DNA from 4 places in the Allobosea sp. LjRoot90 genome. Region 3 is predicted to be linked to each of the others. Evidence: predicted binding sites of a transcription regulator. Region 3 holds the regulator's gene; each other region holds the start of a gene.
What was found. The regulator PhoB, encoded in region 3, activates phosphate uptake and scavenging genes when phosphate is short. The targets are predictions, from matches to a motif close to TGTCATNNANCTGTCAT.
Positions count from the first base shown of each region.

Region 1: a site for PhoB is predicted at 771-787, ahead of ACSQ3M_RS12075 (UDP-2,3-diacylglucosamine diphosphatase). Genes of this name have one in related genera too.
Region 2: a site for PhoB is predicted at 1,262-1,278, ahead of phnD (phosphate/phosphite/phosphonate ABC transporter substrate-binding protein). Genes of this name have one in related genera too.
Region 4: a site for PhoB is predicted at 1,249-1,265, ahead of ACSQ3M_RS16565 (HAD-IIA family hydrolase). Genes of this name have one in related genera too.

Region 1 is NZ_CAXUTF020000003.1:17,379-19,573, reverse strand. It holds gene ACSQ3M_RS12080 (SDR family oxidoreductase) at 1-711, opposite strand, end outside; gene ACSQ3M_RS12075 (UDP-2,3-diacylglucosamine diphosphatase) at 836-1,669, shown strand; gene ACSQ3M_RS12070 (glycosyltransferase family 4 protein) at 1,669-2,195, shown strand, end outside.
Region 2 is NZ_CAXUTF020000012.1:49,563-51,757, reverse strand. It holds gene ACSQ3M_RS27240 (ABC transporter substrate-binding protein) at 1-158, opposite strand, end outside; gene ACSQ3M_RS27235 (TIGR01459 family HAD-type hydrolase) at 300-1,223, opposite strand; gene phnD (phosphate/phosphite/phosphonate ABC transporter substrate-binding protein) at 1,328-2,195, shown strand, end outside.
Region 3 is NZ_CAXUTF020000006.1:162,575-164,769, reverse strand. It holds gene phoU (phosphate signaling complex protein PhoU) at 1-581, shown strand, start outside; gene phoB (phosphate regulon transcriptional regulator PhoB) at 610-1,308, shown strand; gene ACSQ3M_RS21440 (YnfA family protein) at 1,317-1,637, opposite strand; gene ACSQ3M_RS21435 (NUDIX hydrolase) at 1,637-2,077, opposite strand; gene ACSQ3M_RS21430 (GcrA family cell cycle regulator) at 2,164-2,195, opposite strand, start outside.
Region 4 is NZ_CAXUTF020000004.1:240,100-242,294, reverse strand. It holds gene ACSQ3M_RS16570 (MurR/RpiR family transcriptional regulator) at 1-417, opposite strand, end outside; gene ACSQ3M_RS16565 (HAD-IIA family hydrolase) at 414-1,172, opposite strand; gene ACSQ3M_RS16560 (ABC transporter permease) at 1,346-2,195, shown strand, end outside.

The DNA.
Region 1 (2,195 bases), on a different contig from region 3:
GCTGGAAATGAAGGCGCAGAGCTTGCCGAATTCGTCGGGCGTGCCGAGGCGGCCGGCCGGGACAGCAGCGAGCCGCCGCTTCGTCGCTTCCTCGATGCTGATGCCCTGCATCTCGGCGACCTTGTTTGTCGCGGTCTTGATCCGGTCCGTGTCGAACACGCCCGGCAGGATATTGTTGATGGTGACGTTGGCATGGGCGATCTCGCGCGCCACGCCGGACAGGAAGGCGGTAAGGCCCGCACGGGCGCCGGAGGAGACGTCGAGCCCGGTCAGCGGAGTCAGCACGCTCGCCGAGGTGATGTTGATGATGCGGCCGAAGCGCCGCTCGATCATGCCGTCGACGACACGTTGCACCAGTTCGAGCGGCGTCGCCATGTTCTGCGCGAGGCCTTCGAGCAGCGCTTCGCGCGTCACCTCGCGGAAGGGCTTGGGTGGCGGGCCGCCATTGTTGTTGACGAGGATGTCAGGATTGGGCGCGGCCGCGAGCAGCGCGTCCTGGCCTGCCTTGGTCGAGACGTCGGCGACGACCGCGATCACGGTGGCGCCGGTGCTGGCGCGAATCGCGCTCGCGGTCTCCTCCAGCGTCTTGGCGTCGCGGCCGTTGACGACGACCGTGCAGCCAGCTTCGGCGAGCGCCTGCGCACAGCCCCGACCCAGCCCCTTGCTCGAGGCGCACACGATGGCCGTGCGGCCGGCAATACCCAGATCCATCTTTTGTCTCCCGGAAGGTTCCGTTTCTGTGAGGGAGGCAAAGCACGGTTTCGCCGCCGCGTCATCAAAGCGTAGTGCAAATCAGACACACGCCGCAGGCATCGCAATAGATAGGCCAGCGAGCATGAGCGACGACAGCGACGCCAAGCAGGTTCGCAGCATCTTCATCTCCGACCTTCATCTCGGCACGCGCGGAGCGCAAGCGGACCTCGTGCTGGAGTTCCTGCGCGCCTATGACGCGCCGAAAATCTACCTGGTCGGCGACATCATCGACGGCTGGCGGCTGAAGAGCGGCTGGTATTTCCCCCAGGCGCACAACGACGTCGTCCAGAAGCTGCTGCGCAAAGTGCGCAAGGGCTCTACGCTGATCTACGTCACCGGCAACCACGACGACTTCCTGCGCGACTATACCGGCCTGCAGTTCGGCGGCATCACGCTGGTCGACGACATCGTCCACGAGACCGCCGACGGCAAGCGCATGCTGGTGATCCATGGCGACCTGTTCGACCTCGTGGTGCGCAACGCCAAATGGCTCGCCCTCCTTGGCGACTGGGCCTACACGGTCGCGCTGGTGCTCAACCACGGCATCAACCGGGTGCGCCGCGTCTTGCGCCTGCCGCACTGGTCGCTCTCGGCCTGGGCCAAGCACAAGGTCAAGAACGCGGTGAATTATATCGGCGAGTTCGAGCAGTGCCTCGCCGACGAGGCGCGCCGGCACAAGGCCGATGGCGTGATCTGCGGCCATATCCACCACGCCGCCCAGCGCGACATCGACGGGCTGACCTACATCAACACCGGCGACTGGGTCGAAAGCTGCACGGCCGTGGTCGAGCACGACGACGGCCGCTTCGAGATCATCCGCTGGCCGCAGCACCGGCTCACAGGCGAGAAGCCGGCGCTGCCGGCACCAGCTGCGACACGCCCGGCGCCAATACCGAGCCTCGTCGAGGCCGCGTGATGCGCGTCCTGATCGCGACGGACGCCTGGCGGCCGCAGATCAACGGCGTCGTGCGATCGCTGGAACGCATGGTCGAGGCGGCGCCGGAGTTCGGCGTCACTCCGCATATGCTGACGCCGGAAGGCTTCTGGCAGGTCGGCCTGCCGTCCTACCCCGATATCCGCATCGCGCTGGCGACGCGCCGCCACGTCGCCAAGCGCATCGCCGAGTTCGGCCCAGACCATATCCATATCGCGACCGAAGGGCCGATCGGCTGGCTGACGCGGGCTGTCTGCCTCGCCCAGAAGCGGACCTTCACCACGAGCTATCACACGCGCTTTCCGCAATATGTCGCGGCGCGCTGGCCCATTCCGGAAAGCTGGAGCTACCGCTTCCTGCGCCGCTTCCATGGGCCGGCAGCCGGGGTGATGGTCTCGACCGCTACCGTTGAAGCTGAGCTGCGCGCCAACGGGTTCGAGCACATCCTGCGCTGGGGGCGGGGCGTCGATCTCTCCCTGTTCCATCCGCGCCCCGAGAGCGTGCTCGA
Region 2 (2,195 bases), on a different contig from region 3:
ATATCGGGATGCCGGGTCCGGAATGCACTGCGGAAAGGTTCGAAGAAGGAGGGCGGGAACGAGGTGACGATCTGGACACGGCGCGTCTGCGCCTGGCCGGCGCTCTGCCAGCCGAAGGTCAAAAGGACAAGCCAGAGACAAATGGCGCGGCGGCTCATGAAACCGTCATATAGCCGGCGATCGGACCCGCATAGATCGAGGGGCGCGACTTGCGGCAAGGGACGCCGACCTGTCGTGACCAGTCCCGGACGGATTCGAACGCCTGGTTTTCGGCTTGCAGATCGCCGTGCTGCTGTTCTTCAGCCGAGCAGCGGCAGCGCATAGGTCGGGGTCCGTCCGGCACTGGCGAAGAGCGCGAGGCAGCTCGCCACGTCCATCGCTGCGCCGTCCCAACCGATGTCACCGCGATGGATACCGCCGCCGATGAAGACGCTGTCGATGCCGGCCGCCTGCGCACCCGCGATGTCATGCTCCAATGAATCGCCAATCGCGACCACCAGGCTCTGCTCCAGCCCGAGCCGTGCGAGGCAGCTGCGGTAGATCCGCGGCTCGGGCTTGCCGTGATAGCGCACCGTGCCGCCCAGTTGCTCATAGGCACGCGCGACGAGACCGGGCGCTTCCTGCAGGCCGCCGTCAGGGCTGGCGCGATGCAGGTCCGGATTGGCGCAAACCATCGGCAGCCGGCGCTCGCTGGCGGCCCTGAGCACGTCCATCCAGCCGGCGACCGATTGCCGGGGCGGGTCCATGGTCATCAGCAGAATGAAATCGGCGGCCTCGACGTCATCGGCGAGGTCGAGGCCGAGCCCGTCAGCCAGATGGGCCTCGCCCGCGCGCGCCAGCAGCAAACAACGGCGGCCGAGCGCGCGATGGAACGGCTCGTCGCGCGTCGCCAGCGCCTCGCGGGCATCGTCGCCGGCCGATACGACCTCGCCATAAAGCGAGCGCGCAAAGCCCAGCTTCGCCAGCTGCGCGGCGTTCTCGGTGCCGAGGCGGCCGGAATTCGACAGGATGATCACGCGCTTGCCGGCGCGGCGCAGGGCTTCGAGCGCAGCCAGAGCGCCGGGGTAAGGCCGCACCCCGTCATGCAGCACGCCCCATTGATCGAGCAGGAAGCCGTCATAGCGCGGCACCAGCGCGGCCAGACCGTTCGGAAAGGTTGTGGGAGAAGGCAGCTGCGTCATCAGGGTTGGGGCGATACCGCCCGTCGCGGTGGATAAGGCCACTTAAGTTGCAAAACGACGGCGTCTCGCCTGGCTGGAATATGACAGTTTTGTGTCACATACTATAGCCGGCTCATAACGAAGATCGACCGGGAGAGACGCCAACAATGATCAAGACGCTGACTTGCCTGTCCGCCACGACCTCGCTGCTCCTTAGCCTCGGGCTCGGCGGCGCGGCGCAGGCACAGGACGCCTGCCCCAATCGCGGCCAGCTCGACACGATGTATTGCGACACCAACAAGGATCTCGTCGCCGACGTGCCGACCGAGGCCTCGAAGCAGAAGGACCCGTCGGCGCTGGTCTGGGCCTATACGCCGGTCGAGGACCCCGCCGTCTATGCCAACATCTTCAAGCCGCTATCCGACCACCTCGCCACCTGCACCGGCAAGCGCATCGTCTATTATCCCGTGCAGTCGAACTCGGCCGAGATCGAGGCGATGCGCTCGGGCCGCCTGCATTTCGCCGGCTTCTCGACCGGCCCTACCGGCTTCGCCGTCAACCTCGCCGGCGCGATCCCCTTCGCCGCCAAGGGTTCGGCGGCCGGCGTGCGCGGCTACAACCTCGTCGCCGTCGTCAAGGCGTCGAGCCCCTATCAGAAGCTCGCCGACCTCAAGGGCAAGAAGGTCGCCCACACCTCGCCCTCATCCAATTCCGGCAACCTCGCGCCGCGCGTGCTTTTCCCCGAGCTCGGGCTCGAAGCGGACAAGGACTACAAGCCGCTGATGTCCGGCGGCCACGACAAGTCGATCCTCGGCGTCGTCTCGGGTGACTACGATATGGGCGCCGTCGCCGGCGACGTCTACGAGCGCATGATCGTGCGCGGTACGATCAAGAAGGAGGACACCCGCGAGATCTATCGCAGCGCGATCTTCCCGACCTCCTCCTTCGCCTATGCCCACGACCTCAAGCCCGAGCTCGCCAAGAAACTGACCGACTGTTTCTTCTCCTTCCGCTTCACCCCGGAGATGACCAAAG
Region 3 (2,195 bases):
AGATCATCAGCGCCGACCAGCGCCTCGACAATCTCCAGCGCGATGTCGAGGAGAAGGCGGTGCTGACCATCGCCCGGCGCCAGCCGCTCGCCAACGACCTGCGCGAGCTGATCTCGGCGATCCGCATCGCCGCCGATATCGAGCGCGTCGGCGACCTCGCCAAGAACATCGCCAAGCGCGCCGTCGCCATCTCCGGCCAGTTCTCGCCGCCGCATCGGGCCGTCGTCGGTCTCGAGCATATGAGCCGCCTGGTCCAGGCCCAGCTCAAGGACGTGCTCGACGCCTATGCCGCCAGCAACGAGCAGAAGGCGATGGAGGTCTGGCGCCGCGACGACGAGATCGACGCGCTCTACACCTCGCTGTTCCGCGAACTCCTGACCTACATGATGGAGGACCCGCGCAACATCACCTTCTGCACGCACCTTCTGTTCTGTGCCAAGAATGTCGAGCGCATCGGCGACCACACCACCAACATCGCCGAGACCATCCATTATCTCGTCACCGGCCAGTCCATAGACGAGACCCGGCCGAAGCTCGACACCACCAACATCCTCGTCGACTTGCCAACGGCCAATGGCTGAACCGGCCCAGGATTGAACGGACGCTGACATGCCCGCACGCATCCTGATCGTCGAGGACGAGGAGCCGCTGACCCTGCTCCTGCGCTATAATCTCGAGGCCGAAGGCTTCGAGGTCGACAGCGTGGCGCGCGGCGACGATGCCGAGCTCCATCTGCGCGATCACACGCCGGACCTCGTCCTGCTCGACTGGATGCTGCCCGGCCTCTCCGGCATCGAGCTCTGCCGGCGCCTGCGCACGCGGCGCGATACCGAGCGCGTGCCGATCATCATGCTGACGGCGCGCGGCGAGGAGACTGAGCGCGTGCGCGGCCTCGCCACCGGCGCCGACGATTATGTCGTCAAGCCGTTCTCGTTGCCCGAGCTGATCGCCCGCATCCAGGCGCTGCTGCGCCGGGCCAAGCCCGGCCATGTCGCCGGCCTGCTCGCGGCCGGTGATCTCGAGCTCGACCGCACGACGCGGCGCGTCCGCAGGGCCGGCGCCGAGCTGCATCTCGGGCCGACCGAATTCCGCCTGCTCGAATTCCTGATGCAGGCGCCCGGCCGCGTCTATTCGCGCGCGCAACTGCTCGACGCGGTCTGGGGCCGCGACGTCTATATCGACGAGCGCACCGTCGACGTCCATGTCGGGCGCCTGCGCAAGGCGATCACCCCGGCCAATGCCAAGGATCCGCTGCGTACCGTGCGCGGCGCCGGCTACGCCTTCGACGAGACCTTTGCGCGCGCCTGACGCTTCCGTCAGCGCGGCGCTGCGACGATGACCGCTGCACCGGCGAGGCAGAGCGCCGCGCCGGCTAGATCGTAGCGATCCGGTGCGACCTTCTCGATGAGCGCCATCCAGGCCAGCGACGCGACGATATAAACACCGCCATAAGCGGCGAAGGCGCGCCCGGCCGCAGGGCTGTCGACCAGCGTCAGCAGCCAGGCGAAGGTTGCGAGCGCGACCAGACCCGGCAGCAGCCACCAAACTGGCTTGTCCAGTTTCAGCCAGGCCCAGAAGGCGAAGCAGCCGGCGATCTCGGCCAGCGCCGCTCCCGCATAGATCGCGAGCGTAGCCATTACGTGCCCGGCCCGAAGGCTGCGGCCAGCCGAGCGAAGGCTGGGCGATAGGCCTCAGACGCCAGCGGCGTCAGCAATTGGGCCTCGCCGAAAGTGAACCAGCCGATCTCGCTATGTTCGTCATTGCTGATCGCGGGTTCGCCGCCGGTCCATTCGGTCACAGTGAACAGATGCCACAGCGCGGGGGTGACGCCGTCCGTCTCCGTCGTCTCGATGGTCTCGAAATGGCGAAAGCTTGTCGGCGTGATGTCGATCTCCTCCTGAAGCTCGCGGACAAGCGCCGTCTCCGCCGCCTCGCCGGGCTCGAGGTGACCACCAATCGTATCCCAGCAGGATGGGCGGTTCCGGCGATGCGGCGACCTCAGCCCCAGCAGGAGCCGCCCCTCCCTGATCGGCAGGGCGCAGGCGTATTCGATCGGGCTAGGTCCGGGGATGTTCATGGATGCCTCGTGCATCGAACCTGGCCGTCGACGAAAAAAGCCGGCCCAGGGGCCGGCTTCTGTAACCGTTTAATCGGCGGCGGTCGTCAGGCGCGGATCACCTTGCGATCGCGGCGCC
Region 4 (2,195 bases), on a different contig from region 3:
CTTCATGGTGTCGTGCAGCGCCTGCAGGTCGCTGCCGAAGATCTTCTCGATCACGGTGCCGGTGTCGTCGGTGCGGGCGAGATCCTCATGGATGAACTGCACCGGCTGCACGAGGTCGCGAGCCAGCGCGATCTTGACCTGCTGGAAGCCGCGCGCGCCGATCTGCCGGCAAAGCGAGATCACGCTGCCTTCGCTGGCCTCCGCCCGCTCGGCCACCTCCGTCACCGACATGTGCACGACTTCGGCCGCATGGGCGAGGAAGACGTCGGCGATGCGAGCTGCCGTGGGAGGCAGCGTCGGGCGCAGCGCCGTCAGCCGCTCGATCACGCCATCGAAGCCGTCATGTCCGCCATTGCGCGCCCGCTCGGGGTTTTCCGTCATGGCGTCGGTATCCGGCTTGCGTTGAGAGGTGGTCATGCCGGCAAGGCGATCACGCCTTCCTCCCGCGGGCAAGTCGTCTCGACATACCCTTGCGGGAAAACCCCACCGGCGACCTCGACATAACGCAGGCCGAAGCGGCGGGCTCCCTCGCCATCGGTTCTGGGATTGTCGCCGAGCATCGCGACCATCCGTTTCGGCAGGTCGAGCAAGGCGAGCCCGGCGGCGAACAAAGTCGGCTCCGGCTTGCCGACGAGGCGATAACTCACCGGGCCGGTGCAGGCGAGGAGCGCGGCTAGCAGCGCTCCAGTTTCCGGCACGACCGCATCGTCAGGGCCCGGATGCACGAGGTCCGGGTTGGCAACGACGAGCTCGGCTCCCGCCCGCACGGCATTGGCGGCGAGCGCCAGCCGCGCATGGCTGAAGCGCCGGTCGCGGCCGAGAAAAACGATATCGGGCCGCGTCCGGACCGGCACGAGGCCGCAGTCGCGCGCATGGCGCACCAGGGCGTCGCTCGCCAGCACGAGTACGCGCGCTCCGGGCCGGCGCGTAGCGATCTCGTCGAGCGCGACTGTTCCCGCCAGCACGATACGGCTCGCCGGGACGTCGAGCCCCATCCGCCGCAGGCGGCTCGCCAGTTCCGCCGGCGTGTGCTCGGCATCATTCGAGACCACGACGAAGCGGCCGGCGCAGGCGTCGAGAAAGGCGCCGGCACCGGGCATCGCCCGGCCACCGCAGATCAATGTGCCGTCGAGATCGATCAGCCAGCCACGAATATCGTCCGCTGCGTGCACCGCTAACTCCGCGTCGAAGTCGGGCATGCATGAACTGAGATTGTCTCAGTGTCAAACTTGATGTTGAATGAGTTATATTCATAACTCTGTCATGGAAGGCTGCCAGAAGGCTCGGGTCTCGGCTGGCCCAACCGGCCGCGTGGCGACATCCGCAGCCCGTCCCAGAGGACGCCATGCTCGCATTCCTAGGCAGCCGTCTCCTGCGCATGACCATCACCCTCTGGGCGATCATCACCGCCGTCTTCCTGGCGACGCGGCTGACCGGCAATCCGATCGACTTCCTGATGCCGGAGGGTCTCGATGCCGTTTCGCGGGCCGAGATGATCGCCTATTGGGGCCTCGACCGCCCGATCGCCGAGCAATACCTGCTGTTCTGGAAGTCCCTGCTCTCAGGCGATTTCGGGCTCGGCCTGATGGAGCGGCGGCCGGTCGCGGTGATCTTCGGCGAACGGCTCTGGCAGAGCGCTTCCCTGCTGCTTGCGACGCTCGCACTGACCATCGCGGTCGGCGTGCCGCTCGGCATTCTCGCCGCGCTCTGGCGCGGGCAACCGCGCGGCCAGGGCGTGCTCTTCGTCGCCTTCCTGGGTTACGCGGTCCCGAACTTCGTCCTCGCCATCCTGTTGCTGCTCGTCTTCTCCTACACCCTGCACTGGCTGCCGAGCGCCGGCTCCGCCACCGCGCTCCACTATCTGATGCCGACCGTCGCGCTCGCCGCCTATTTCGTCGCGGCGCTCACCCGCTACACTCGCAACGCCATGCTCGACGTCCTCTCCGAGGACTATATGCGCACCGCCCGCGCCAAGGGCCTGTCCGAGCGCGCCATCATCCTGCGGCACGGGCTGCGCAATGCCTTGATCCCGGTGATCACCGTGCTCGGCCTGCAGATCACCACGCTCGTCTCGGGTGCCGTCGTGGTCGAGACCGTCTTCGCCTGGAACGGGGTCGGCGACCTGCTGGTCGGCGCGACGCTGCGCCGCGACTATCCGGTGCTGCAGTTCGGCGTCCTCGTCGTCGCCAGCACCG